DNA from 2 places in the Paenibacillus sp. PL2-23 genome. Region 1 is predicted to be linked to the other one. Evidence: predicted binding sites of a transcription regulator. Region 1 holds the regulator's gene; the other holds the start of a gene.

What was found. The regulator Rex, encoded in region 1, represses fermentation and respiration genes when NADH is low (regulators of the CRP and FNR family bind a similar motif). The targets are predictions, from matches to a motif close to TTGTGAAATATTTCACAA.
Region 2: nadA (quinolinate synthase NadA) is a predicted target of Rex. The motif match lies at 9,745-9,762, and genes of this name have one in related genera.

Annotation. Positions count from the first base shown of each region.
Region 1 is NZ_CP162129.1:2,731,396-2,746,093, forward strand. Features, by position in the region: gene panB (3-methyl-2-oxobutanoate hydroxymethyltransferase) at 298-1,203, shown strand; gene panC (pantoate--beta-alanine ligase) at 1,200-2,084, shown strand; gene panD (aspartate 1-decarboxylase) at 2,077-2,460, shown strand; gene AB1S56_RS11795 (tetratricopeptide repeat protein) at 2,581-3,345, shown strand; gene dinG (ATP-dependent DNA helicase DinG) at 3,361-6,255, shown strand; gene AB1S56_RS11805 (redox-sensing transcriptional repressor Rex) at 6,262-6,924, shown strand; gene AB1S56_RS11810 (amidohydrolase) at 6,905-8,212, shown strand; gene AB1S56_RS11815 (hypothetical protein) at 8,212-8,763, shown strand; gene AB1S56_RS11820 (hypothetical protein) at 8,882-9,421, shown strand; gene AB1S56_RS11825 (AAA family ATPase) at 9,414-10,907, shown strand; gene AB1S56_RS11830 (3-hydroxyacyl-CoA dehydrogenase NAD-binding domain-containing protein) at 11,016-11,888, shown strand; gene AB1S56_RS11835 (acetate kinase) at 11,885-13,090, shown strand; gene AB1S56_RS11840 (DnaD domain protein) at 13,151-13,849, shown strand; gene mtnB (methylthioribulose 1-phosphate dehydratase) at 13,926-14,579, opposite strand; gene AB1S56_RS11850 (2-hydroxy-3-keto-5-methylthiopentenyl-1-phosphate phosphatase) at 14,576-14,698, opposite strand, start outside.
Region 2 is NZ_CP162129.1:40,023-54,720, forward strand. Features, by position in the region: gene AB1S56_RS00195 (anthranilate synthase component I family protein) at 591-2,171, opposite strand; gene cysK (cysteine synthase A) at 2,306-3,247, opposite strand; gene AB1S56_RS00205 (hypothetical protein) at 3,364-3,489, opposite strand; gene AB1S56_RS00210 (peptidylprolyl isomerase) at 3,528-4,481, opposite strand; gene hslO (Hsp33 family molecular chaperone HslO) at 4,516-5,406, opposite strand; gene AB1S56_RS00220 (type III pantothenate kinase) at 5,411-6,181, opposite strand; gene nadC (carboxylating nicotinate-nucleotide diphosphorylase) at 6,178-7,062, opposite strand; gene nadB (L-aspartate oxidase) at 7,055-8,668, opposite strand; gene nadA (quinolinate synthase NadA) at 8,728-9,666, opposite strand; partial or broken gene AB1S56_RS00240 (VOC family protein) at 9,951-10,133, opposite strand; gene AB1S56_RS00245 (RNA-guided endonuclease InsQ/TnpB family protein) at 10,304-11,422, opposite strand; partial or broken gene AB1S56_RS00250 (VOC family protein) at 11,538-11,762, opposite strand; gene AB1S56_RS00255 (SRPBCC domain-containing protein) at 11,826-12,338, opposite strand; gene AB1S56_RS00260 (metalloregulator ArsR/SmtB family transcription factor) at 12,417-12,767, opposite strand; gene AB1S56_RS00265 (hypothetical protein) at 13,467-13,610, opposite strand; gene AB1S56_RS00270 (ABC transporter permease) at 13,635-14,597, opposite strand; gene AB1S56_RS00275 (ABC transporter permease) at 14,600-14,698, opposite strand, start outside.

The DNA of each region.
Region 1 (14,698 bases):
GGCAAATCGCCTCTGGTCCCGCGCCATTTACGAATGCTGGCTTTTTTGCTACACTACAACTATCAGGCGGTATTCCCGTGGAAGCTGCACTGATGGCCCAAGCCGTTCTGTAAGATAACGTTTGGCGTTGCACACTCTGCTCTGAGCCGTAGGTGGACCGAGACAGAAGGAGCGACACCCTGTGTCCTTTTTCTTCGGGAACCTTTTTAGCAGCGGCTAAAAGGTTTTTTTGTGTTTACACTAGGACTGTTGGAGCTGGAGAGCGTGACGCACAATACTCCGAAGGAGATGAAGCGGATGAGGAAACGACTGACGATCAACAGCCTGGGGAAGATGAAGCAGGATCGCAACGCGATTTCCGTGCTGACGGCGTACGATTACCCGTCGGCTAAGCTTGCCGAAGAAGCAGGTATTGATGTTATTCTGGTGGGGGATTCGCTCGGCAATGTCGTGCTTGGCTACGAGACGACCATCCCCGTCACGATTGAGGATATCGTATATCACACGCGAGCGGTTGCCCGCGCGGCGACTAGCACGTTTATTGTAGCGGATATGCCATTTATGACCTATGGCGCAAGCAGGGAGGCGACGCTGCACAACGCCGCCAAAATCATGCAGCAAGGCGGTGCCCAGGCGGTGAAGCTGGAGGGCGGCGCTGAAATTGCGGACGATGTGAAAGCGCTGGTGCAGGCGGGTATTCCCGTTATGGGCCACATCGGCTTAACCCCGCAGTCCGTTCACCAGCTGGGCGGCTATAAGGTGCAGGGCAAGCTGGAGCCAGAGGTTCAGAGGCTGCTGGAGGACGCGCTGGCGCTCCAGGAAGCCGGCGCCTTCGCCATTGTTCTGGAGCTGGTGACGGAGCCTGTGGCTGAGGCAGTCAGCCAGAAGCTGTCCATTCCAACGATTGGGATCGGAGCCGGCAGGGGCTGCGACGGACAAGTGCTTGTCTATCATGATTTGCTCCAATACGCTTCACCATACTTTGAGAAAAAATTCGTGAAAGCATACGCCGATATCGGAACCACCATTCGAGGCGCTATTGAATCTTATGTCAACGATGTGAAAACGGGACAGTTCCCGGCCGAGGAGCATGCCTTCCAGCCACAAACGGTGAATTCGGCAGTCGGCACAAGCCGGCTGTACGGCTCCGGGGGACCGGGCAGCGATGACCCGGCTGCCAAGAATGGAGCGTCCGTACAATGAAGATTTGCCGTACAATCGCAGGCCTGAAGCAGCAGCTTGGAGAGCTGAGGCAAGAGGGCAAAACCATCGGCTTTGTTCCCACAATGGGCTTCCTGCACGAGGGCCACGCCAGCTTGATGCGCCAGGCCAAAGAGCAAAATGAAGCTGCGGTGCTTAGCATCTTCGTCAATCCGACCCAATTTGGTCCGAACGAGGATTTTGACCGGTATCCCCGGGACGAGGAGCGCGACTTGGAGCTTGCAGAGCAGAACGGGATGGATCTTGTGTTCCTCCCATCCGTGGAGGAGATGTATCCCAGAAAGCCTCTGACCAGCGTTCTCGTTAGCGGCGTTACGACAAGGCTCTGCGGCGCCTCCCGCCCAGGGCACTTCGACGGCGTAGGGCTTATTGTCAGCAAGCTGTTTCATATCGTCCAGCCCGATCGCGCTTACTTCGGCATGAAGGACGCGCAGCAGGTGGCCGTCATCACTCAGCTTGTCGAGGATTTGAACTTCAATGTAGACGTTGTGCCATGTCCAACGGTTCGGGAGCCGGACGGGCTTGCGCTCAGCTCGCGGAATGTATACTTATCCGCCCAGCAGCGTTCGCAGGCGGTCGTCTTATCGCAGTCGCTTCAATTAGCGAAGGAATGGATCCCCCAGCCTGGCATGACGGCCGGGGAGCTAGTGGAACGGGTGAAGAACCATATCCGCGGCGCAAGCGGCGCAGCAATTGATTATGTCGAGCTGTTAAGGTTCCCTTCGCTGGAGGAGCTCTCGGCTGATGCTGCTATCAATGAGCTGCCATACACCGTGATTCTTGCTCTGGCCGTCAAGTTCGGCAACACCCGATTGATCGACAACAGCCTGTATGAACCCATCGGAGGTGTAGACCATGTTTAGAACAATGATGAAGTCGAAGCTGCACAGGGCTACGGTGACGGAAGCCAATTTGAATTATGTAGGCAGCATTACAATAGACGAGGATCTGATGGATGCCGCCGATCTTCTGGAGAACGAGAAGGTACAGATCGTCAACAACAACAACGGCGCGAGGTTCGAAACCTACGTGATTACGGGAGCCCGAGGCTCCGGCGTCATCTGCTTGAACGGAGCCGCCGCTAGGCTTGTTCAGCCAGGCGATCAGGTCATTATTATTTCTTATGCCATGCTGTCGAATGAGGAAGCCAAGCAGCATAAACCGATCATTACGATTCTGGACAGCAGCAACAAGCCAGTTAAGCTGCTTGCCGAGGAGCTGCACGCTACGATTATGTAACACCAGCGCTAAAGAAACATCCCTGTCTTATGTAACGAATGGGATGCCGTATGAAAAGCCGTCTGCAAACAAAAAATGACCGTATCACTCCTTAATCAAAAGCGAAGGCGGGGATGCGGCATGTTTCAGCATATGTTCACTTCGATGAACGAGATGCTTGACGGGATTACGGAGCAATTCCCACAAGCAAGCGATCAGGAGCGACAATTGTATCTGCAGCAAATCGGCGAGCTGAAAAAAATGAGCGACATGTTTATCGAGCAGTGGCTGGAGTTCGAGGAGAAGGTTGCGGACTTCCAGGATCGATTTGGCGATTTGGGATGCCCTTCTGCGGCTGCGGCGAAGCCGAGCGAAGCCAGCAGCCTGTCTGCCGCATCATCTCAGCAGCAGGCGGAGCCAATGGCCGTGGACGCTGCTCCTCCAAAGATAATTCATGAAAAATCTTCTTGCAGCATGGCGGATTTAACGATTCCGGAGGAAGCTGCGGCGCTTATTAATCAGGGTCAAGGCTATTATAAATTATTTATGTTCTCCCGCGCCGCGGAATTGTTCCAGACGGTCATCGCTATTGCGCCTGAATGCAATTTGGCCAGATTGTTTCTAGGCATGAGCCAGATGCACATGCAAAATTGGCAGGAAGCCAAACGCCACTTTCAGCTGCTGATTCAATTGTCGGACTTCCCGAAATGGCTCGCTTTGGGCTATAATGCCCTTGGGTGCATTCACGCTGTGCACATGAATATGGCGCAGGCGGAGAAGCTGTTCCGCAAAGCCTACGAGGTATACCCCAGCTTCACGGATTCCTTGAACAACCTGAAGTGTTGTCAGGAAACGCCGGGGCAATTATCGTTATATTTTGGAAGCACGGAGCTGTGCTGCTTGTGAGAGGAACGGAAATCAATGAAATTTGCCGTGTTGGATTTGGAGACGACGGGACATGGGGCAGAGGACGATATTCTGCAGGTTGGCGCCGTCATCGTCAATGAACAATTGGATATAGTGGAGACATACAGCTCCTTCGTGAAGCCAACGGTTCCAATCCCTGCATTCATTACGGGCCTGACTGGCATTACAGAGGAGACGGTGAAGGATGCTCCAGAGCTGAGCGACGTTCTCCTGGAGCTCATCCCGCTGCTCGACGACGCGGTGTTGGTCGCTCATAATGTAGGCTTTGACGCCGGCTTTCTGAATCAGGCGCTGGATCGCTGCGGCTATATGGCGTTTACGGGCCGCAGATTGGATACGGTAGAGCTGCTTCGTATCATGTATCCTTCCATTACCACTTATCAGCTCGGCGCGGTCGCCGAGCAATTCGGCATCGGCGAGCATCGGCACCATCAGGCCGACAGCGATGCGATGGCTACCGCACTTATATTTATTCAAATGACACAGAAGCTCCGCTCTATGCCGCTGCTGACCGCGCAGCGGCTCTCTGCGTTAATTGATGAAGGCAAGGATCTGCACTGGTACTTGAAGCAGAATGAAGCCTGGATCGAGCAAAGCACGGTATTTGAATCCGCCGAATATGATTATTACCGACAGTTCGCCCTGAAGGCGAAGGAGTGGAGCGACGAAAAACCACCAAGGCAGGATGGGGTCCGCAACCCTTTGGAGGGTGTTTCGTTCGAGCAATATTTGAGCGGCATCAAGGAAAAATTTCAAGGGAAATTCCAGCAATACGAGGAACGGGAATCACAGAGCGCCATGTTCAAGGAAGTGTATGAAGCACTGGCCAATGACAAGCATCTGCTTATTGAGGCGGGCACGGGTACAGGCAAGTCGCTAGGCTATTTGATTCCATCTCTGTATTACAGCGTCCAGACGGACAGCAAAATCGTGGTCAGCACCCATACCATCAATTTGCAGGAGCAGCTCAGGCAACGGGATTTGCCATTGCTGAGCGAGGTGCTTCCATTTCCCTTCAAGGCGTCTATCTTCAAGGGCCGGGGCAACTATCTATGCATGCGCAAGTTCGAGGGCAAGCTGAGCGCTCAGGATCTGGCGGCTCCAATCGAAGACCCTATTACTGCCGCGCAGATGGTGGTATGGCTGAGCGAGACAGAGACAGGGGATCAAGAGGAGCTGAACTTTGGTAATCGAGGGCCTGAATTTTGGGCAACGGTGGCGAGCGATGCCGATTCCTGTCTCAACCGGGCATGTCCTTGGTTCAAACGCTGTTATTATCATCGCGCCAAGCATGAATCCAATATAGCGGACGTCTGCATCACCAATCACTCCATGCTGTTCACGGATGTACAGGCCGATCACCGGCTTCTGCCCACTTACAGCCATCTTGTCATTGACGAGGCCCATCATGTGGAGGAGGTTGCGGGGAAGCATCTGGGATTAAATGTTCATTATTTCACATTAGTTCAGAATCTGCAGAGATTGTTCCGGGATAATCGCTCCGGTCTGTTGCCGAGCCTTCGATTGAAGCTGCAGCAGGAAGGCGACGACCATGCGCAGGCATGGGTGGAGACGATCGACACGGTCATTCCTATATTCCAGGAGATTAAGGAGCATTGGGACAAGCTGTTTGAGCTGCTGTACAGCTTCGCCGCAAACGCGTCGGACAGCATGAGCGAGGGCGGCTCTCTTGTTAAGCGCCTTCAATCCGGCGGACTGCCAAGCGAGTGGGAGGAGCTTCTAACTGTAGAGAATAACATCCACGTCGAGCTGTCCAGAGTGATCAAGACGATGGATAAGCTGATGAGCGATGCCAAGGACCGTGTGGAGGATAACGCCATTCAGGCCCAGCTGACGGATTTGAACGGAGCTATTCGGGATGTAACCCGGGTGAAGGATGAGCTGCGAACGATCATGAAGCTGGAGGACAGCCAGTTCGTCTATTGGATTGAGGCAAGCTCTGCCTATCGCCATCGGTCTACCGCGCTGTTCGGCGCCCCAGTTGATGTCAGCAGCCAGCTGCAGAAGTATTTTTTTGACGCAAAGGACAGCGTGATCCTTACCTCAGCCACCTTAACTGTGCAAAAAAGCTTCCAATATGCCGAAGAGCAGCTAGGCTTGACAGGCTACGAGCAGCAGGGCCGATTGCGAAATGTGCTGCTGCCGTCTCCATTCCGATACCGGGAGCAGGCGCTGGTCGTCATTCCCCGTGATTTCCCGGTGCTGAAGGGTGCCTCTGTCGATGAAGCGTATCTGGGACGTTTGGTTGCGTCGCTCGCCGAAGCAGCCGCCATGACCAAGGGACGCATGCTTGTGCTGTTCACGTCCTACAAGATGCTTAAGCAGGTGTATGATCCGCTTAAGGCTCAGCTGGACGCCGAGGGCATCGCTGTGCTGGGTCAGGGTATTGACAGCAGCAACCGAACGAAGCTGACAAGAAGATTCCTCCAGCAGCCCGAGACTGTGCTGCTCGGCACAAGCAGCTTCTGGGAGGGCGTCGATATCCCTGGTGAAGGCTTGATATGTCTGGCGATCGTGCGATTGCCGTTCCAGCCGCCGAATCATCCCTTAGTGGAAGCGAAGTCTGAGCTGCTGCAGCGTCAGAAGCAGAACCCATTCATGAAGCTGTCTATACCGCAAGCTGTTATACGGTTCAAGCAAGGCTTCGGCAGATTGGTCCGAACCGCCAGGGACAAGGGCATTGTCATTCTGTATGACACCCGTGTCATTGACACGTATTACGGCAAGCATTTTCTATATTCGCTGCCAGGACCGAAGATAGAGACGATGCACACGGATCAGATGGTGCCCCGAATGAAGCAATGGCTTTCGGATGAGGAAGGGACCCCGGAAGCCGATGCCGGCTCGATTCTTATGAAGAAGGAGTAGGTACCTATGAAGCAAGCCAAAATATCAGAAGCGGTCGTCAGGCGCCTGCCCATCTACCTGCAGGTGCTGAATGAGCTGCACAGCCGTGAAATACAGACGGTGTCCTCCCAGGAGCTGGGCGTCAAGCTGGACCTGAACCCGGCACAGATTCGGAAGGATCTGGCGTACTTCGGCGAGTTCGGCCGTAAAGGAATCGGGTACGACGTTATTTATTTGATCGAAAAAATCAGGCAGATTCTGAAGGTGAATCAGACGATCAAGGTTGCATTGGTAGGCGCCGGCAACTTAGGTCTAGCCCTCTGCAACTACAATAAATATGCCAAGGACAATATGAAAATTGCGGCGGTGTTCGATGTTCATCCCGACAAGGTTGGCACGCATATTAACCAGTTGATCGTTCAACCGATGAAGGAGCTGGCAAGTGTCGTGGAGAGCGAAAACATTCGCATCGGCATTATAACAGTACCGGCCCACGAGGCGCAAAATGTGGCCAACCAGTTTATCGCCGCAGGCGTGGAGGGCATCTTGAATTTCGCCCCCGCCATTCTCCGCGTGCCGGACGATGTCCGCATTCATAATGCAGATTTCACAAGAGAATTATTAAGCTTGGCCTATTATTTGAATCATGAAGATGGGGAAGGTGACACGGATGAGTCAGCTATGGATTGAGAACGGCCTGTTCGTCACAATGAATGATGACAGCCGCACGGTGCAGGGGCACATGGTCATTACAGACGACCGCATTACATATATCGGAGCCGAAGCGCCGAGAGTGGAGCAGCTTGCTCCCGATGCTCGGAAGCTGGACGGCAGCAGGCTTGCGTTCCTGCCGGGACTGGTGAATACGCATGGGCACGCGGCGATGTCTTTGCTGCGAGGCTATTCCGACGATCAGAACCTGCAGGTGTGGCTGGAGCAAAAGATGTGGCCGATGGAAGGCAGATACGTGGATGCGGATACAAGAGCAGGAAGCGCGCTGGCCATTGTGGAGATGCTGAGATCGGGAACTACCGCCTTCGTCGACATGTATGATCGTATGGATCAAGTCGCTGAAATGACGGAGCAGGGCGGTATCCGCGGCATTCTGACGCGGGGTGTCATCGGACTCTGCTCCGAGGAGGAGCAGAGTGCGAAGCTGCAGGACGCGCTGGACTTCGCCAAGGCTTGGCATGGCAAGGCGGACGGCCGGATTACGACGCTTCTGTCGCCTCACGCCCCATACACATGCCCGCCTGCTTATATTGAGAAATTTGTGCAAGCGGCGCACGATATGAATCTGCCTCTGCATACGCACATGTCGGAGACGCTGGCGGAGGTCGAACAAAATGTACGGGATTACGGTGTTCGTCCTGTCGAGCATCTGGATCGGTTAGGCTTCTTCTCCCGTCCCGCGCTGGTCGCACACGCCGTTCATCTGAACGATGACGAAATTGCTTTGCTGGCGGAGCGCGGCGTTTCGGTCTCGCACAACCCTGTCAGCAATTTGAAGCTGGCGAGCGGCATTGCGCGAGTGCCGGAGCTGCTGCGCGCAGGCGTCAAGGTCTCGCTGGGCACGGACAGCGCGGCAAGCAACAACAATTTGGACCTGTTCGAAGAAATACGCTTTGCTGCTCTGCTGCATAAGGGTGTATCCGGCGATCCTACTGTGGTGCCTGCCTGGGAGGCGCTGAAGCTGGGCACGACATATGGCGCACACGCAGTGTGGCAAGGGGAGACGTTCGGTATGCTGAAGGAAGGCTTCAAGGCGGACTTTATTGCGATCGATCTGGATCAGCCGCATATGTATCCCCTCACGGATATTGTCTCCCATCTCGTCTATGCGGCGAACGGGCGCGATGTCCGGCATGTATGGGTTGACGGCAGACAGGTTGTGAAGAACGGCGTGTGCACGCTGCTGGATGAGGAAAAAATTCGTTATGAGGCTGCCGCCAGCTACGAGCGGCTGCTTAATGGCTAATGCGGGCCATTGAAAAAAAACGCCCTCCGTTCATGACGCCGAAGCGCTGGATTCTGCTCATAAGCGCAAGCGCAGTGACTTTCCTGGTATGGTTCGGCTTGTATCTCCACGACATCCAGAGCCCGCTATGGGGCCTGGAGCGCAGCATGCGGCAGGCCGCCCTTCAGACGGGCGAGCTGTCAGAGGTCGACAAGCTGCATAAGCATGTATGGGAAGCTTCATCATGGATTGCGGAGGGCAGGGACGGCGCTGGGGCTGTACGGTATGTCTATCTGACCGGAGAAGGCGAACCGTTGTATACGATTGACGCTGACGATGTGCTCTCTGAGGAGGAGCTTCTCGCTCAGTTTCGTGAGGCGAATCGTAGCGCGGCTGGACTTGAGGTTGTTCGTGTACAGCCTGGCTTGTTCCGCGATTCCCCGGCATGGGAAGTGTATTACTCCTCACAGGATGGCGATCGACGTCGCTATTATTATCAATTTTATACGTTTGACCGTGAAGGTGACTTGATTGAATCCTTCACATTGCCTACGGGGACGGGACCACAATGATGGTCCCGTTTCCTGTTTTTACACCGCCCTAATGGTATACGAATGTGATATACTTTCGTATAGCAAATGATGTATGGATCTGATTGTGCCAACAATACGGTATGGGAGGGATTGCTTCATGAGAAAGCTTCGTATGCTGCCTATCGCCGTCACCGTGATTATATCCGCAGCTTCCCTGTTCGGGGGCTGGACCTTGTATAAGGAGGTTGCTGTAGCCTCGCCGTTAACCAAAACGCTGGAGGAGCTGCCAGGCGTTGTGGACGCGGGCAAGCCGAAGATCGGCCAGAGCAAGCTTGCCATAACGCTCCAGTTGTCCAAGGAGGCCGATCTGCAGGAGGTATACGCCTCCGCAAGCGAGCAGGCCGGCCAGTCCGCTAATGGGAAAGCGTTGGATATAAGCATTGTGACGGAGGAGGATCCGTTGCTTGAGGAAATATGGCAGTCGGCCCTGTTCGACATCGCGGAAGCGATGGAGACCAAAACGTATTCCGCTATCCCTGCTACGATGGAGAACGCGGTATCCGCTAGGGCGGGCGTGAGTGCAGAAACAGCGATGGATAATGCCCATGTCTATGTGACCCTCCGCAGCGAGAAGGGAGCCAAATTTATCGTCTTGCCGCGTACGCCAAATCAATTGGGGGTGTGGACGAATGCGTAAATACAGTCTGGAGCTGTTGATCGGATTTTTCCCTGTTCTGCTTCTGTTTCTGATCTATATGGGCGTTAACGTCTTGCCTTTTGTATTCCTTGCCGTTATTGCGGCAGCGGTGCTGTATACCGCTCAAGGCAGAGGAAAGCTGACGGCGCTGACGGGCGGGAAAAGCCGGAATGAAGTGAAGGCTGCACCCTTCAGCTTCGATCAGATTGGTGGACAGGAGCGGGCGAAGGAGGAGCTGGTCGAGGCGCTCGACTTCCTTGTGAAGCGCGATAAAATCGAGAAGCTCGGCATTCGTCCGCTGAAGGGCATACTGCTGGCCGGACCTCCCGGAACGGGCAAGACGCTGCTGGCGAAGGCTGCAGCGCATTATACGGATTCCATCTACTTGGCGGCCTCGGGCAGTGAGTTTGTGGAAATGTATGTGGGGGTAGGCGCCGGAAGGGTACGTGATTTGTTCAAGGAGGCGCGTACCAAAGCCAAGAAGGCCGGCAAAAGCAGCGCGGTTATTTTTATTGATGAAATTGAAGTGATCGGCGGGAAACGCGACGGCGGCCAGCACCGGGAATATGATCAGACGCTGAATCAGCTGCTGACAGAGATGGATGGCATACACGCCAACGAGTCGCCCCGCATTCTGCTCATTGCGGCGACCAACCGCAAGGAAATGCTTGACGGCGCGCTGCTTCGTCCCGGGCGCTTTGACCGCCATATCGGGGTAGAGCTGCCGGACAAGAAGGGCCGCCAGCATATTCTGAGCATTCATGCCGCCAATAAGCCTTTGGAGGATTCCGTCAGTCTGGAGCGACTGGCAGAGCAGACCTACAGCTTCTCTGGCGCCCAGCTGGAGTCGGTCATGAATGAAGCGGCGATCTACGCGATGCGGGAGGCTTGCGAGCTCATTGCGGAACGACACTTTCTAATGGCGATCGATAAGGTTATGCTTGGCGAGAAGACGGACCGCGAGACTTCGGAGGAGGAACGCCGCCGTGTTGCGCTTCATGAGCTGGGGCATGCCATTATGGCAGAGCTCGTTCGGCCGGGCAGCGTCTCCCAGGTGGCGCTGTCGCCTCGGGGCGGCGCGCTGGGCTATGTCAGACATCAGCCGCAGCAGGATCAATATTTGTACACCAAGCCGTTCCTGAACGGACAGATTCGGATCACGCTGGCTGGCGCGGCGGCGGAGGAGATGTTCTACGGCGATCGCAGCACGGGCTCACGAGGCGATTTCGATCAAGCGGTCAATATAGTGAAGACGCTTGTGGAATCCGGCTTAACCTCGCTTGGCATTATTCATGCCTCCATGATGACCCCGGAAAGCTGGGCGGCGATTACGAAGGAAGTGCTGGATGAACAGATGCTGGCTGCCAAGGCGCTGCTGGAGGAGCGGCGAGACATCTTCGCAGCAGCGCTGGAAACGCTGCTGAAGGAAGAAAGCTTGGACGGCGAGACGTTCCGCAGGCTGATGAGGAGCGGAGAGGCCGCATAAAACGGTTTCAATCTTAACAATTTGAAGGCGAACCTTGGGGTCGCCTTCTTTTTTTATTGAAAATCGTTATAATAAGAAGGAATCTACCTTGAGGGAGCTAGAAATGCAATGATCAAGAAAGTTGGAGTCATAGGCGGAGGCACGATGGGCCAAGGGATTGCGGAGATGTTAGCCGCCAAAGGCCTTGACGTCGTCATGCTTGAACGAACGCCTGAACGGCTTGCATATGCGATACAAATGATTGGAGTCACTCTGGACAAGCAGATCGAGAAGTGGGCGCTGACCGGCGCGGAGAAAAAGCTTATTTTGTCCAGAATTCATACAGCCTCTCTCTATACTGAGCTGGGCGACTGCGAGCTCATTATTGAGACTATTACCGAGGATATGGAGGCGAAGAAGGCTGTGTTCCGTCAGCTGGACGCCATCTGCGGAGCGTCGACGATTCTGGCCTCCAACACGTCAACGCTGAGCTTGACGGAGCTGGCTAGCGTCACCAGCGTGCCGAACCGGGTCATCGGTCTGCACTTTATATACCCTGTCTCCAAGATCGATCTGGTTGAAATTGTGCGGGGACTCAAAACGTCCGACGATACCTTTAACCGGATGAAGGAGTTCGTGGAGGAGGTTCTTGCGAAGAAGGGCGTCATGGTATTCGAATCCCCGGGCTTCGTCACGACTCGCCTGATCTGCCTCTTCATCAATGAAGCCTTGCATGTGCTGGAGGAGGGCGTCGCCACCGCGGAGGACATCGACCGCGCCATGAGAATTGGCTATTCGTTCCAGCATGGACCGTTCGAGATGGCGGACCGCTTCGGACTGGATGCCGTGCTGGCCGCCCTGGATCGCATGTTCCGGGAATATGGCGAGCTCAAATATCGGCCATCCATTGTGCTGAAGAAGATGGTGCGGGCCGGCCATCTGGGGGCGAAAACGGGCATTGGCTTTTTTGAATATGACAGAGATGGGGATCGGATTTCATGAAGGTGCTAGTCATTAACGCGGGGAGCTCCTCGCTCAAATATCAGCTGTACGACATGACGAACGAAAGCGTGCTCGCTAGCGGGCGCGTGGAGAGAATCGGCATGGATTCCTCCATCGTTACGCATGAGCCGGCGGACAAGCCGGAGGTGCGCGACGTCAGCGAAATATTGGATCATGTTACGGCGGTCAAGCGAGTGATCGATATGCTGACGCATGCGGAGCACGGCGTGCTGTCCGCCATGACGGAGATTGACGCAGTCGGACATCGCGTGGTGCACGGCGGCGAGGTGTTCAAGGGCTCGGTGCTTGTGACGCAGGAGGTCAAGCTGGAGATCAAGAGGCTGTTCGATCTTGCTCCGCTTCACAACCCGGCTCATATGATGGGCATTTCGGCGGTGGAAGCGAATATGCCGGGCGTGCCGCAGGTGGTGGTGTTTGATACCGCGTTCCATCAGACGATGCCGCCTGTTTCTTACCTGTACCCCATCCCTAAGGTGCTGTATCGCCGGCACAAGATCAGACGCTATGGCTTCCATGGCACGTCGCATTCCTATGTCAGCGATCATGCCGCTCAATGGCTGGGTGTGCCGCTGGAGTCGCTTAAGATGATCACCTGCCACATAGGGAACGGGGCCAGCTGCGCGGCCATTATGGACGGCAAGACCCTCGACACGAGCATGGGCATGACGCCGCTGGAGGGACTGATGATGGGCACGCGAAGCGGCGATATTGACCCCGCGATTGTTCCCTTCGTGATGAACAAGGAGGAGCTGTCGCTGAACGAGGTCAACTCCATGCTGAATAAGCATAGCGGCATGCTGGCGATCTCCGGCATCAGCAGCGATATGCGCGAGGTGACGGAGGCGATGGAGAACGGAGACGAAAACGCGAGGCTGGCGTTTGACATGTACACCTATCGTCTGAGAAAATATATAGGCTCCTACACAGCTGCGATGAACGGGCTGGACGTTCTGGTGTTCACGGCTGGCGTCGGTGAGAATGCGCCGGATGTGCGTCAGGCGGTTTGCGAGGGGCTCACCTTTTTCGGCGTTGAGCTTGATCTGGAGCTGAATGCGGTGCGAAGCAAGGCGGCAAGAGTCATCTCGAAGTCCGCGTCCAAAGTGAAGGTGCTGGTCGTGCCGACCAATGAGGAGCTGCTCATTGCTCGGGACACGTATACCATTGTAAGAGAAGCGAAATAATTGGACTGCCCGCCATGCCGGGCAGCTCTTTTTTGTTATACGCCTGGGGAGGGGAAAGATATGAGCGATGATATGTGGAAGGCTTATTCGCATGGCATGGCCGCAGCGACCGCGGAAGGAGGCGTACATATTCCCGCTTTGCTGCTGCAGAGCTATGGGAGTCTAGGCTTATCCGATTCCGAGGCGATGCTGCTGCTGCAAATCATGCTGTATGCGCATGCCGAGCGCAACGACTTTCCTACGCCTGAGCAGCTGGCAGGGCGAATGGGCGTGCAGGTTCGCACGATCGGCACGATGCTGGGCCGGCTCATGAAGGAAGGCTTCCTGACCATTGACGATTATATCGACGAGGTGACTGGACTGCAGGCCGAGCGATACAATTGGAGCGGCTGGCATATGAAGGCTGCCGAATGGCGGGCCGCAGAGAAGCGGCAGACGAAGAGGGCCGAGCGCCAGCCCGCCGCGGATGCGAAGAGAAGCATGTCGCCCGGCATGCCGGCGTCTGATCTGTTCTCGACGTTCGAGCAGGAATTTGGCCGGCTACTGTCGCCGTTTGAATGCGACATTCTCAGCAAGTGGCTCGAAGAGGACAAATATACGGAGGACATTATCTTGTTCGCCCTCAAGGAAGCTGTATTTGCCGGTAAGCTGAGCCTCAAATATATCGACCGCATCCTGTTCGAGTGGGGGAGAAACCGTGTGACAAGCGTGGAAGAAGCGAAAGCGCATGCGGGGAAATTTTACGGTGGCAAAACGTAAGTTGTATAACATAAAAGGGATGTCTCCAGGCGATTGGCCCGGGGACATCCCTTTTGGCATAAGAAGGAGCTTCAGCTTATACGCCGCCGCGCTTCAGCAGCTCCAGACGATAAACATATTCAAATATAAATTCAAACGCCTCAAGATGGCGCTTCGCCTCGAACGCGTTGGCGCCCCAGGCGTAGATGCCGTGCTTCCGCAGCAGAATGCCTGGAATTTCATTCACAATTCGCTCCGTCACCTCAGGCACAATATGAGGGATATGGGCGAAATTGGACACGATCGGGATGTCGATGTGCTTCTCTTCCTCCCATAGATTGAACCCTTTGATCAGCTCTACGCCGTCAACCGGCACGGACTTGCGATCCCAATAATATTCGGAGATCACATTGTTGAAAACCGTGTGCACGTGGAAGATCGCTCCGGCGCCTGTCAGACGATAAATTTCACAATGAATCAGCGTTTCCGCCGACGGCTTAAGAGAGGTGGGCTCACAAGGCTTGCCGTCCTGGTCGACAAACAAATAATCCTCCGGGGTATGCACGGTTTTGTCCTTGCCGCTCGCTGTGATGGCGAATTGAAACTGCTCCGGCGCAAAGTCGCCGACCCGCACGGACAGGTTGCCGCTTGTTCCGGGGAACCAGCCGCGGCTCGCGAACAGCTCCTTCACATCGCGGAGCTCGCTGAGTGCCCGCTGCTTCTCTTCCGTTCGTATCTGTTGAAAGCTCATGTCGTTTCCTTCCTTTCGTCCTTGGCCATTGCCGCAATGATGTCATGGAACGTCTCGTATTCCGTATGCGCAAGACCCAGCTCCCTGCATTTGACCGTCAAGTGAGAACGCGAATATAC
Region 2 (14,698 bases), 2.7 Mb from region 1:
TGTGGCTCATCCAACATACATATTCCTGCGATTATACATGATTTTACACGATATTCGTATGCCAAGAGGGACAATTGCTGCAAAAATACATCATTCGACGCCATTCCGCCCAATTTCCGACCATCGCGAGGACATTTCCTGCACATTTGCAGCATTTTGTCTCGATTCCACCTACCGCGCTTAAAATACTGCAGATTTGCAGCAAATGGTGCACCCGCTGGAGCTATAGCAACATGTGAGATCGTTGCTGCCACGTAAAAGTAGCTAGTTTGTTCCGTAGCGACACGAGGTGTCGCTATCACAGCAAATGGTGCACCTGCTCGCGCTATTGCGACACGCGAGATCGTTGCTGCCACGTAAGACCAGCTAGTTGGCTCAGCAGCGACACGAGATGTCGCTATCGCAGCAAATGGTGCACCAACTCGCGCTATAGCGACACGCGAGATCGTTGCTGCCACGTTAGAGTAGCTAGTTGGCGCAGCAGCGACACGAGGTGTCGCTATCGCAGCAAATGGTGCACCTGTTCGCGCTTCAGCGACACGCGAGATCGTTACTGCGGCCGCTCACCCAGCCGAGCAGAGGGAGCCCCGCTACAGGGCCGCCTCCGTCTGGCGCTCGCTGTATTCGATGGCCTTCCACAGCGCCTTCGCCTTGCTGAGCGACTCCGTGTATTCCCTCTCGGGGTCCGAGTCGATGACGATGCCGGCACCCGCTTGGATATGAACTTGTCCATCCTTCAGGGCCATCGTTCTAATAATAATATTAAATTCCATATCCCCATTATAGTCAATCCATCCAAGCGAGCCTGTATACGGCCCTCTGCGGACCGGCTCCAGCTCCTCGATAATTTCCATCGTGCGAATCTTCGGCGCCCCTGTGATGGTGCCGCCAGGGAAGGTGGCCGCGATAACGTCGTAAGCGTCCTTGCCCTTCGCCAGCTCTCCCTCCACCTGAGAGACGAGATGCATGACATGGGAATAATATTCGATCACCATCAGCTCTTTCACCTGGACGGTGCCATACGTCGATATGCGTCCGAGGTCGTTGCGCTCCAGGTCAACGAGCATAATATGCTCCGCCCGCTCCTTCTCGTTCGTGCGCAGCTCCTCCGCGAAGCGCAGCTCCTCCTCCTCCGTCCGCCCACGGCGGCGGGTGCCCGCGATTGGGCGCGTCGCCAGCTTGCGGTCCCGCAGCTCTACCAGCAGCTCAGGGGAAGCCGACACCAGCTGGAAGTCGGGGCAGCGCAGGAAGCCCATGTATGGCGACGGATTCACCAGGCGCAGCCACTCATACAGCTCCTCCGGCGAGGATGCCACTTCCCGGGTCTGCCGCTGCGACAGGTTCACCTGGAACACGTCACCCTGGCCGATATAGCGCTGGATCGCCTCCACGGCGCTCATGTAGCGCTCCTTGGTCGTTGGCGATGTGATGCCCGCGAACGCCTCCAGATCCATCTGCAGCGATTCGCCCTCCATCAGCGAGAGCCGGGCGGCGCGCTTCTTCTCCGCGCGCTCCAGCGCCTTGCCCTCCTCGAACCAGGTGAGCCAATAATCCGCCATGCCCTCCGCACGCGACGCGGCGCGTTCATACACCGCCTGCAGCTCACTCTCCGACTGGCCCAACGAGACGGGGCTATGCACGACGCAATACACCACGGCTCGCTTCGCATCTACGATCCAGATTTCATTCATCCGCAGGAACAAATAGTCCGGCAAAGCCAAGTCATCCTCCGCGATAGACGGCAGCCGCTCGATGCTGCGAATGACATCGTAGCTCCAGTAGCCTGCGCAGCCTCCCAGCCATTTCGGCGCGTCCTCGCCGATGAGACGCGGACCGCAGCCGTCGCTCATCCAGGCGCGTACGACATCCAGCGGCTTGCCCTTCCATGTCTTGCGCTCCGGTGTATGCTCGTCCAGCTCATGGAAGCGAATTGACTCCGCCTGCTCGCCCTTGCCACGGATGACGCCCTCCGGATGGAGGCCCAGATACGTATAACGGCCATCCTTGCCGCTCTCCAGCACGAATGCGTACGGCGAGGCGTCCTGCCAAGCCTCCTCCCATGACACGATGCCGCCCGCCCCCTGACGGAGCGTCAGCTCCTTCACGAGCGGCAGCGTCGTATATTTCTCTTCGGCGCGCCACCGAAGCCACTGTTCCCAAGGGGTGACCATGGTCCCCGCCCTCCGATCTTCTTGCTTTATTTTCGCTCAGTATACAGAATCACGGGACAAAAGAAAAGTGCCCTCCATTCCGAAGAATGGAAGGCCCTCGATCCGCGAACCGATAGGATTCGCGAGGATATGAATTAGTTCTCGAAGTTGAACAGCGGTGTGGACAGGTAACGTTCGCCGTTGCTTGGTACGATCGCAACAACGCGCTTGCCCTTGCCCAGCTCCTTGGCTACCTTCAGAGCGGCGAAGATCGCTGCGCCGGAGGAAATACCGCACAGAATGCCCTCTTCCTTGGCCGCGCGGCGAGCGTGCTCGAACGCATCGTCGTTCTCGACGGTGATGACGCCGTCATAGATTTCGCGGTTCAGGATGTCCGGCACGAAGTTGGCGCCGATGCCTTGAATTTTGTGCGGGCCAGGGTTGCCGCCAGACAGCAGCGGGGAAGCCGCCGGCTCAACCGCGTATACCTTAACGCCAGGGAAGTTCTGCTTCAGCACTTCGCCTGCGCCGGAGATTGTGCCGCCAGTGCCGATGCCCGCGATGAACGCGTCCAGCTTGCCGTCCAGGGAATTGATTGCTTCCACGATTTCAGGGCCAGTCGTCTCGCGGTGAATCTTCACGTTCGCTTGGTTCTTGAACTGCTGCGGCATGAAGTAGGAAGCGTTCTCCTTCACCAGCTCCTCCGCCTTGCGGACAGCGCCGTTCATACCCTCGGAGCCTGGCGTCAGCACCAGCTCAGCGCCGTAAGCGCGAAGCAGGTTGCGGCGCTCGATGCTCATCGTCTCAGGCATAACAAGAACAGCCTTGTAGCCCTTGGCTGCTGCGACCATAGCAAGACCGATGCCTGTGTTGCCGCTTGTCGGCTCCACAATTGTTGTTTCTCCAGCCTTAATCAGGCCTTCCTGCTCTGCCACCTCGATCATGCTGATAGCGATGCGGTCCTTCACGCTGGCACCCGGGTTCTGGTACTCCAGCTTCACATAAATCTCTGCGCTGTCTTCAGGCACGAGACGGTTCAAACGTACGAGGGGTGTATCTCCGATCAATTCAGTTACGCTTTGCACAATTTTCGCCATGGGAAGAAAGGCCTCCTTATTCCGACTAAAATAGTTGGTTTTGATTACTACCATCTTAACAATGTGAAGCTTCGATTGTCAATAGCATCTTTCTGTGCGCCGTGTCAAGCGACGTGCTATGCTCTATGCCAAGCACAACGCCAAGCCCGTGCCTTGCGCCGCGTCAAGCCCCGTGCCATACCAAACGCTGTGCCTTGCGCCGCGTCAAGCACCGTCCCATACATCATGCCAAGCCCAGCCATCGCAGAAGCCTCCTTGCGGCCAAGCCTTCTTGCAGCCGTTACTTCATAATGACCGCATCATGCTTGGCCAGAAGCTCTTCCTCCAGCTCTTGCTGCGGCTTGGCCAGCTCCAGCACCAGGTCCCTGCGCGCCAGCTCGTACAGCCGCTCGCCCGTCGGCGCGGACGTGGCCTCCATGCCCGCCAGCTCCAGAATGGCATAGCCCTGCTCCAGCTCGATGGGGCCCGCGATCTCCGCCAGCTCCATATTGGCAGCCGCCTCCAGCACTGCGGCGTCGTAGAAGGGATCGTCCGCGTCGATCAGACCCAGGTCTCCACCGTTCTGCGAGGTGAATTCATCTATAGAATATTGGCTGGCCAGCTCCGCGAATACTTCGCCATTCTCCAGCCTGCTCATGATCCCATTCGCTTGCACCCACGTTGTTGTGACAATCCACCGCAGATGATATCGCCGCTTCTCGCCATACCGCTCCGGGTGCTCCGCTATGTATTGGTCGATCTCCTCGTCCGAGACGGGAATATCCCGCATGGCGATCCTCTCAAGCAGCAGACGGTAGCGGATTTCCTCCCACACCTGCTCCTTGGACATGCCAAGCTGCTCCTTCATGAACGTGTAGAACTGCTCCACGCTCTCATAGCCCTCCGCCGAGCGCTGCAGCTCGCGGTCGATATCCCCTTGGCCGACCGATAGTCCAGCAGACTCGGCCTCCGCATCAATCGCGTGCCTGACCATGAGCTGACGAAGCGCGGCGTCGCCGTATTGCCGGATCAGCTCCTCGGTCAGCCGCTCCTTCGTGATGCTACGGCCAGCCACCTGCGCGACGACGCCTTCCTCCTGATTCTCGATCCCCGGCCCGGCAGGCTTGTCCACGTCCCGGGCAGGACCGGCCGCTCCGGGCACCGGCCAGAGCTTAACCATCACGAAGCCGGCCAGCGCGATCATGCAGACGGCTTGCACAATAACGACCGTCTTCAGAATCTCATTACTCTTCATAGCCTGGACTGCCCTTCTCTCCTTGCTTGGTATTTCACTTCGCCTGCTCCAGAAGCCGCTCCAGCTGCTCCCGCCCGAAGACGTACGCCTCGTTGCAGAACGGGCAGACCACCTCTGCTTGCCCATCCTCCTCGATGATGGCGGCCAGCTCGGCCTCTCCAAGGCTGATCAGCGTCTGCTCCACCTTCTCCGCTGTGCACTTGCACTTGAACGTAAGCGGCATGGAATCGTGGATAACCAGATCCTCGTCGCCGACAACCCGCTTCAGCAGATCCTCCGGCCCAGCACCCTCCGCCATAAGGGTCGTAACCGTCGGCATACCGGCAATCGCTTCCTCCAGCCTCGTAATCTCCGCGTCCGTCAAGCCCGGCAGCAGCTGTACGATGAAGCCTCCCGCGTGGAGGACGCTGTTGTCATTCTCCACCAGCACGCCTACTCCGACAGCCGACGGCGTCTGCTCGGACACCGCGAAGTAATACGTGAAGTCTTCGCCAAGCTCGCCCGATACGATCGGCACGCTGCCCCGGTAAGGCTCCTTCAGCCCCAGATCCTTGGTGATATAAATATTGCCCGACGTGCCCACCGCTCCGGCCACATCCAGCTTGCCCTTGTCGTTGCTGCCGTGATGCGCCTGCGGATGGTCCACATAGCCTCGCAGCTCGCCGGCGGCATTCGCGTCGACGACAATTCCCCCAATAGGGCCGTTGCCCTTCACTTGAATGGTCAGCCGCTCGCGCCCCTTCAGCATCGCGCCCATCATCGCGCCAACCGACAGCGTGCGGCCCAGCGCCGCCGTAGCGGTCGGGAAGCTGTCATGCCGGCGGCGAAGCTCTTCTACAATATTCGTCGTGCGAACGGCGAACACGCGAATCTTGCCCTTCCACGCCGTACCCCGGACAAGCACGTCCTGAAGCTGCTCTGCCATATGATTAACCCTCCTGATTGCGTTCGTATATAATGCGAAGCCCTTCCAATGTAAGCAGCGGGTCCACTTCCTCGATCGTCTCCGACTCCGCAGCGATCAGCTCGGCCAAGCCGCCCGTCGCCACCACGCGAGGCGTGACGCCGAACTCGGCCTTGATCCGATTGACGATACCGTCCACCTGTCCCGCATAGCCAAAAATAATACCCGCCTGCATCGACGTCACCGGATTCCGGCCAATGACGCTCTTCGGCTTCGCCAGCTCGATTCGCGGCAGCTTGGCTGCGCGCTGGTACAGCGCCTCCGTCGAGATGCCGATGCCCGGCACAATCGCGCCGCCCAGGTAGCTTCCGCTGGCGTCGACGTAATCGAACGTTGTCGCCGTTCCGAAGTCCACCACGATGAGCGGAGCGCCATATTTCTCAATGCCTGCTACCGAATTGACGATCCGGTCCGCTCCGACCTCGCGCGGATTCTCGTAACGGATATTGAGGCCCGTCTTGACGCCCGGACCTACAACTACGGGATTCCTGCGCACATATTTCAGACACAGCTGCTCCAGCGTACGCATCAGCGGCGGCACTACGGAGGAGATAATGACGCCTTCGATCTGCTCCATCCGCACGCCCGCATAGCTGAACAGGTTGTGTATATTCATGCCGTATTCATCTACCGTAGCGGACCTGTTCGTGCTGAGCCGCCAATGGTAGAGCAGCTCCTTGCCGCGATAGATGCCGAGCACAATATTCGTATTGCCTACGTCAATGACCAATATCATCCCCGGCCGACCTCCTTCTTCTCGTTCAGGTCGAGACTGATGTCCAGCGCCTGGAACGAATACGTCAAGCCGCCGACAGAGATGACGTCAACGCCGCACGCCGCGATGCCGTGAATGGTATCCAGCGTCACGCCGCCTGAAGCCTCCACAATGACATGGGGCGAGCCGGCCTTGATCCGCTTCACCGCTTCCTTCATCATGTCATGCGGCATGTTGTCCAGCATAATGATGTCGGCGCCGCAAGCGAGCGCTTCCTCCACCTGCGCCAGCGACTCCGTCTCCACCTCGATCTTCATCGTATGCGGAATCTGGCCACGCGCCGCGCCCACCGCTTCGGTTATTCCGCCAGCGCCCTTGATATGATTATCCTTGATCATGACGGCGTCGTACAGACCGAACCGATGATTGGCTCCGCCGCCAACCCGCACCGCGTATTTCTCCAGCATGCGATGCCCCGGCGTCGTCTTGCGCGTATCCACCAGCCGCACCGGCAGGCCCTGCAGCGCGTCGACAAAAGCCTTCGTCTTGGTCGCGATGCCCGACAGCCTCTGCATCAGGTTCAGCGCAAGCCGCTCTCCCGTCAGAATGCTGTGCGTGCTGCCTTCCACTTCTATTATAACCGTGCCTCTCGATACGGCGTCGCCATCCTGCGCCAGAGCCCGGAACGTCAGCTCCGGATCTACGACGTCGAATACCAGCTTCGCAACGGGAATTCCCGCGATGATGCCCGTATCCTTCACATGGATAACGGCCTTCGACCTTGAGCCGCGCTTGATGGTTGTCTCCGTCGTAATATCTCCGCTGCCGATATCCTCCGCCAGCCATCTTCCAATTTGCTCGCGCAGCGCAGCATCATAGCCTCCTGCTGTCCACTCAAACATCTTCAATCCGCTCCTCGGTTATGCCTTGCGTCCGGTGCAGCACCGTATGCTTGCGCCAGACAAGATCGTCCCGTGTCGGGAAGTCCTCTCTATAATGCGCGCCCCGGCTTTCCTCGCGCTGCATCGCCGCCTCCGTCGTCAGCAAGGCGCAGGTAAGCAGGTTCGCGAATTCAAATTCCTCCGGCTGCGTCAGAATCGACTGGAAGATCGGCAGCTGACGCTTCAGCTCCTCATGCCCCTTCTTCAGCCCGTTCTCATTCCGTCTCAGCCCCGCATAGCGAACCATAATCTTCTGCAGCTTGAGCCGACGCTCCACTACAGCCTGAATAGGAGCGCTGATGCGCTCTTGCTCGTTGTGGATGCGCGGCTTCGCCTCCAGCTTCGGCAGCGACTCGATCCGCTTCACGATGCGGCGGCCGAACACAATCGCTTCGGACAGCGAGTTGCTGGCCAAGCGATTCGCCCCGTGCACGCCCGTCGAGGACACCTCGCCGCAGGCGAACAGACGCTTGATGTTCGTCTCGCCATTCAGATCGGTACGAACACCGCCCATCATATAGTGCATCGCGGGTGCAACCGGAATCCAATCCGTTGTGAGGTCGAGGCCATATTTGAGACAATATTCGTAAATCGTGGGAAAACGGTGCTTCACCATATCCGCCGATTCATGCGTAATGTCAATGTAGACGAAGGTCGACTTCGTCTCCTCCATCTCGCTGACGATGGCTCTTGCGACAACGTCGCGCGGAGCCAGCTCCAGCTGCTCGTGGTAGCGCTCCATGAACCGCTCGCCCTTCATATTCCGCAGCACCGCCCCTTCGCCGCGCACGGCCTCGGAGATCAGGAATCTCGGCGCTCCCGGGTAACAGAGCGAGGTGGGATGGAATTGTATGAACTCCATATCCCGTATGTATGCGCCCGCGCGGTACGCCATGGCCACGCCGTCCCCCGTCGCCACCTCCGGATTCGTCGTGTAGCGATAGAGCTGGCCGGAGCCGCCTGAGCACAGAATGGTCGCCTTGCCCCGCACAAATATACGCTCGCCGCCCGGCTTCTGCACGATCGCGCCGCAGCATTCTCCGTCCTCGGTCACAAGGTCAATGACAAAATGCTCGTCCCACACCTCGATGTTCGGATTCGCTACCGCCGTCTCCGACAAGGCCCGTACAATCTCGAAGCCCGTTGCATCGCCGTTAGCATGCAGGATGCGGCGCTGGCTGTGGGCGCCTTCCTTGGTCAAGGCGAACTCGCCATTCTCCTGATCGAACTGGGTGCCCATATTAATGAGGCTTTGTACGCCGCGCGGTCCCTCATGAACCAGCACGTTAACCGCCTCGTGATCGCATAGGCCCGCTCCTGCAATGAGCGTGTCCTGGCGGTGGTAGGCCGGTGAATCCTCATCGGAGAAGACGGCCGCAATGCCGCCCTGAGCGTAACGGGTATTGCTGTCGAGCAAGGATTTTTTGGTGATCATGAGCACATGATGGCGATTACTTGCCCGTATAGCGGTAAAAAGACCGGCAATGCCGGCCCCGATGACGATGACGTCTGTCTCCAGCACAGGCAGCTGGTCCAGCTCCACGTCGACCAAATATCTTGGAATCATGCTTCGGAATCCTCCAGAATGGAATAATGAGTGAGTTTGCGGGCATGAAGCAGCGCATGCTACTTCACCAGCAGCATGCGCTCCAATGACAACCGGGCTTTGTCCGCAACGGCAGGCGGCACATAAATTTGAGGCTGCATCGTCTCCAGACATTTGACCAGCTTCTTCAGGTTGTTCACCTTCATGTTGGGGCAGACCAGATATTTGGACGCGAAGTGGAATGTCTTGTCCGGGCTGTCCAGGCGCAGCTGGTATCCCGTTCCGTCCTCCGTGCCGACGATAAATTCCTTGCAGTCGGATTCCTTGCAATATTTGAGAATCGCGGTCGTGCTGCCTACGAAATCTCCCAGCTCCACAACCTCAGGACGGCATTCCGGATGCACAACGAATTGCGCGTTCGGATACTTCGCCTTCATCTCCTCGACGTCCTTGACCGTCAGCATGTCATGCGTATTGCAGTAGCCTTCCCAGATGATCATCTTCTTATCGGTATGCTGCTGCACGTAGTGGCCCAGGTTCTTGTCCGGCACCCAGATTACCTCGTCGCCCTCCACCGAATTGACGACCTTCACCGCATTGGCCGACGTACAGCAAATATCGGTCTCCGCCTTGATCTCGGCCGACGAGTTGATATACGTAACCACCTTCGCGTTGGGATGCTGCGCCTTCAGCTTGCGAAGACCGTCCACATTCACCATGTCCGCCATAGGGCAGCCCGCGCGTTCGTCAGGAATAATAACCGTCTTGTTCGGAGCCAGAATCTTCGCGCTCTCTCCCATAAAGTGCACGCCGCAGAACACGATCGTCTCCGCGTCCGTCTCAGCAGCCTTCTGCGCCAGCAGGAAGGAATCGCCGCGGAAATCCGCCACCTCCTGAATTTCGTCGCGCTGATAGTAATGAGCAAGAATAATGGCGTTGCGTTCCTTCTTCAATTGCATCAGCCGTTCACGCAGCTCGCGGTTCTGCTCCGCCTTGCGTTCCAGTGCCAGTGCTTCCACGATGACCCACTCCTCTTATAGGAAAAAAATTCTCGGTGCCAAATAAAAATATCGTTTAAGGCAATCGTTCGACCGACTTTGTGAAATGATGCACAAACTTAGGAAGCCGCTTACCTATAGTTTAAACCAAAAGGGATAAATTCATTTGATTAAGATTTAATTTACTCCTGTTAGATAGGTCTGTCAATGGATGATTGCTGATTTGGAGCAAACAAAGGGATATGGCTTACAAAAAGAAGCTTGTCCGTGGCGGACAAGCTCCTCATGGCTGGGTAAGCTCCTGGCTAGGCGAGGTTCAACTGCCAGCTCACGCCAAAGCGGTCGGATACCCAGGCGAACTTCTGGCTGAAGCCATAGCTGCCGAGCGGCATCAGCACACTGCCATCTTGGCTGAGCTTGGCGTACAGCGTATCCAGCTCCTCCTCGCTGTCGCAGGTAACGTACAGGGAGATAGCAGCTGTAAAAGTAAGTCAATGACCCCCACTTAACTAACGTTTGAAGTGGGAGCTTGTAACGACCCGATCGTACGAACGTCTTGCGACTCCGATCTTTTGGCGTTCCGAAGAACGTGGTGTTACATCCTCGAGTAAGCCTTCGCCTACCAATGGGCAGATTGACAGCTGCCCTGCAAGCCTAGTCATGCTAAGCCTGCACCTTCAAGAAGGTACTCTTTTCCCTTCAAACAGAGATTCATGGCGCCGATCCGGTCATCATTGCTTGCATATCCGCATGCCTGGCAACGAAAGCGATGCCTGCGTTTATCCCGGTTTTCTTTGGCCGTGTGGCGGCATAGGGGACACGCTTGCGAAGTGTGCTTCGGATCCACGGCTATCACCATCGATCCTGCAAGCTTCGCCTTATACGTCACCATCTGACGCAGCTGATAGAACGCCCACGATACCGTCACATACCGATACTTCAGCTTTGCCTTTTCCGCCCTGCGGCGGATCCCTGTCAAATCCTCCAGCACAAACAGCGTATTCGCCCCATATCGGGTAACGAGTGCCTTACTTACCTGATGGTTCACATCGGTCATCCAGCGGTTTTCTCGTTCTCCGATTTGCTTCAGCCTGCGGCGGGACGAAGCCGTTTGTTTGCGTTGCAGCTCGGAACGCAATCGTTGGTAGTTGGCTCGTTTGTGTTTGAGCTCCCTTCCTCGAAAAAACAGCGTTCTCCCCTCGGTGTCATACACCGTAGCTACAAAGTTGATGCCCAGATCAATCCCTGCAACGTGTTCAATCTCCTTAAGCTCAGGAGAGGCCATTTCCTTAGACACTGGAATATGCAAAAACCACTTCTGTTTTTTGCATACCAGCTTGGCTGTACCGAATGTCCATGTGCCGTCGAAATAGGTCTCCATTCCTTTGGCTTCGAAGGGAATCTTAATGCGGCCTTGCAGCGTATTGACGGAGAATAGCTTTGCGCTTAGCGAGTAATCCCGTCTCCAGACGAGATCGTATTCCGGCTTCTTAAATTGTATGCGTGTCCAAGCATGTCCGCTGCTCAAGATGGTCTTGTATTTAGCCCGTACCGTTTTCAATACCGACTGAGCCATTTGAGAGCGCAGGCCCATCGTGCTGCGCAGGGTTCGATACGTCATTCGGTGCAGGGCAGACTGCCGGCGCTCGCTCGTCTCAAACACAAGGGCAGAGACAAAATTACAGCCTTGACGATAAGCGATCATCGTTTGTTGCAGGGCCATCATTTGACTTTCTGACGGTTTGATTTTGATTTTCGCCGTCACGGTAACGATCATATGTTCGCCTCCTCGCTATGCTAATTTTAGCATAGTAGGGAGAACAAGAACACACCAAATATCATTCCGGCTAATGCCGGACGCCCATTCCTCCCCCGCTTATAGAAGACGGGAGTATCCTGGGCGATATTGATGAATGCTTCACATTGCTGTCAATGCACATATATTCCTGCCCCTTCAGCGTAAAGGTAGCCGCGATGACCGAGCCTTCTGCACCGGGGCCCTCTGGACCGTAGTACGCGACGTTTAACACCTCGGAATTCGGAAACAGCGAGACGTAGAAGTTCATCGCTTCTTCAGCCTGTCCCTCGAACATGAGGAACGTGTGGATTTTTTGCATGCTGCATACACTCCAATCATCATTTATTTGTTATGCGTTTGTCTGTCCGTCAATGGGCTTGCCTTAATTGCTGTTTGGCATAACGGGCGTAATCCCTTGCTCCACAAGCATCTGAAGGCCAAGGAACATATAATGCCAGCCATGCTGCGACTGATCGTGGAACTCCTCCATCGCTTTGCGTGTATCGGCCTCGGTCCAGCCTTCCTCCACAGGCACGTGAATGTGCTGGGTGAACACCATTTTGCACCCTTCCTCAGTCGGCTTGATCTCTACGATAATGGTATCCTCGTTCTGGCTGAACTGCGGCATCTGGAACGTAAACACCAGCTTCGTCGGCCGCTCCACGGTCACATACCGGCCAATCGCGCGATACTCCACTCCGTCCCTCTCATCGACAATCTCCCATTCCCCGCCGACACGAGGATCGCTGACCGCCGATTTGTTCGTCGCATCCATGGTCATCAGCCACTTACGCATCATAACGGGATTGATCCAAGCGTCGAACAGCTTCTCAGCCGGTACCTTGAACTCTCTTACCATGATCAGATCTGTACGAGCATTCGTTTGCTTAACCATTAGAACCTCGCTCATCCTCTCTTATTCATCTCGTTCCTTCATCTCATTAGAAGCTTCTCCGACAACTGCCCTACAAATTCAGCTGTCCTCCTCTCCTTCAAGCAGCGCTTTCTCCAGCGCATCGAACCTTGACGACCAGTAACGTTCGTAGAAGCTAAGCCACTTCATCGCCTGCGCCATCGTAGCCGACTCCAGGCTGCAGTAGTGCGTCCGGCCTTGCACAGATCGTCGGAGCAGCCCAGCATGCTCCAGCACCTTCACATGCTTGGACGCCGCCGCAAGCGACATGTCGAACGGCTCGGCAAGCTCGGATACCGTTCGGTTCCCCTGTGTCATCAGCCGCAGCATCCCCCTGCGAGTCGAATCCGACAAAGCGTGGAAGATCTGATCCAGCTTCTCTTCATTTTGCTCATCCATATATTCAACCATATGGTTAACTATACCCCGCGAGCAGGCAAAAGTCAACCGTTTGGTTGAATATCGTGCGTATGGGGCTGTTACGATCCCACGGAGAGTGTCGATTTAATGTGGACATTGAATCTTCTTGCCTCATTTGCGCCCCTCAGATGGATTTTTAATGACAGTTGAATCTAATGATTAAAAGAAAATCGATCTGAGGGCAGTTGAGAAACAAGATGAAAAGCTGTCCACAATTAATAGACACTCTCCCTCGTGTCGCTATTGCGCGTGCAGGTGCCTCATTGGCTGCAACAACGACATCCCGTGTCGTTGTTGGTCAAACTAGCTGCTCGTTCGGCCCAACTACGATCCCTCGTGTCGCTATTGCGCGTACAGGTGCCCCAGTTACTGCAACAACGACATCTCGTGTCGTTGTTGGTCAAACTAGCTACTCTTTCGGAACAACTACGATTCCTCGTGTCGCTATTGCGCGTGCAGGTGCCTCATTTGCTGCAACAACGACATCTCGTGTCGTTGTTGGTCAAACTAGCTACTCTTTCGGACCAGCTACGATCTCTCGTGTCGCTATTGTGCGTACAGGTGCCTCAGTTGCTGGAACAACGACATCCCGTGTCGTTGTTTAACAAACAAGCTACTCTTTCGGAACAACTACGATCCCTCGTTCGTGTCACCACAAAAAAAGCAGAAGCGAAGGCGACACCCTGCCTTTCACTTCTGCTTTCCCCATCCCTGCATATCCTCTACCTGCAGCAATTCCTGCCTGGCCTGCATATCCTCTACCCGCAGCATTTCCTGCTTGGCCTGCATATCCTCTACCCTCAGCATTCCCTGCTTGGCCTGCATATCCTGCATGCCAACACACAGACACCCAACAGCCTACCGCCGAGCTGGATCATAAGGCTGGCCGAGCGCCGAGGGGGCGCTGGACTTGCCGACTGCGGCAGCCAGGACGATCAGCGTCAGGACGTACGGCAGCATGTAGAATACCTCTGTCGGCAGATCCTTGGACCAATCGAACAGCTGCGCGAAGTTTTTGAGCGCCTGGGCGAATCCGAAGAATACAGCCGCACCGGCAAGCCCGTACGGATTCCACTTGCCGAAGATCAGCGCGGCCAGAGCGATGAAGCCTTGGCCGGATATCGTATTGTGGGCGAAGCTGCTTGTTGTGGTCAGCGTAATCGTCGCCCCGCCGAGACCCGCGAGGGCTCCGCTGAGCATGACGCCGATGTAGCGGTACTTCGTCACGCTGATGCCCACCGTGTCGGCTGAGCTGGGATGCTCGCCGACCGCTCGCAGACGAAGGCCGAACGGCGTCTTGAACAGCACAAAAGCGCTGATCAGCACAAGAATAATAACGATATACGTCGTCGGATACGAATGGAATACGCCTTCCCCGATGATCGGAATTTCCGATAGGAACGGGATCGTCACCTTCGAGAACACTTCGGTCAACTGGCTTGTCTGAGCGGAGCCTTCATACAGGCTGCGAGTGAAATACACCGCGCCGCCCAGCGCCAGAATATTGATGACGACGCCCACAACCGTCTGATCGGACTTGAACGTAATCGTCGCTACCGCATGGAGAAGCGATACCAGCACGCCGAATACGATCGCTGCCAGCAGTCCCATCCATGGAGAGCCGCTGCCCATGCCCGCTTGCGTCGCGTAGTCCGTGCCTACCGCTGCGGCGAATGCGCCCGTTACCATCAAGCCCTCCAGGCCAATGTTCACAACGCCCGATCGTTCCGAATACATGCCGCCCAACGCAGCGAAGATGAGAGCGGTCGAGAACACAAGCGTATTGTTAAGCAGATTGCCCAGCACATCCAATAAGTTCATGCTTACGCCGCCTCCTTCCGCTTCGCCCTGAACGGCTTAATGATATATTTCACAATGCCGTTCGCCGCTACAAAGAAGATGACGGAGCCGATGACGATCCG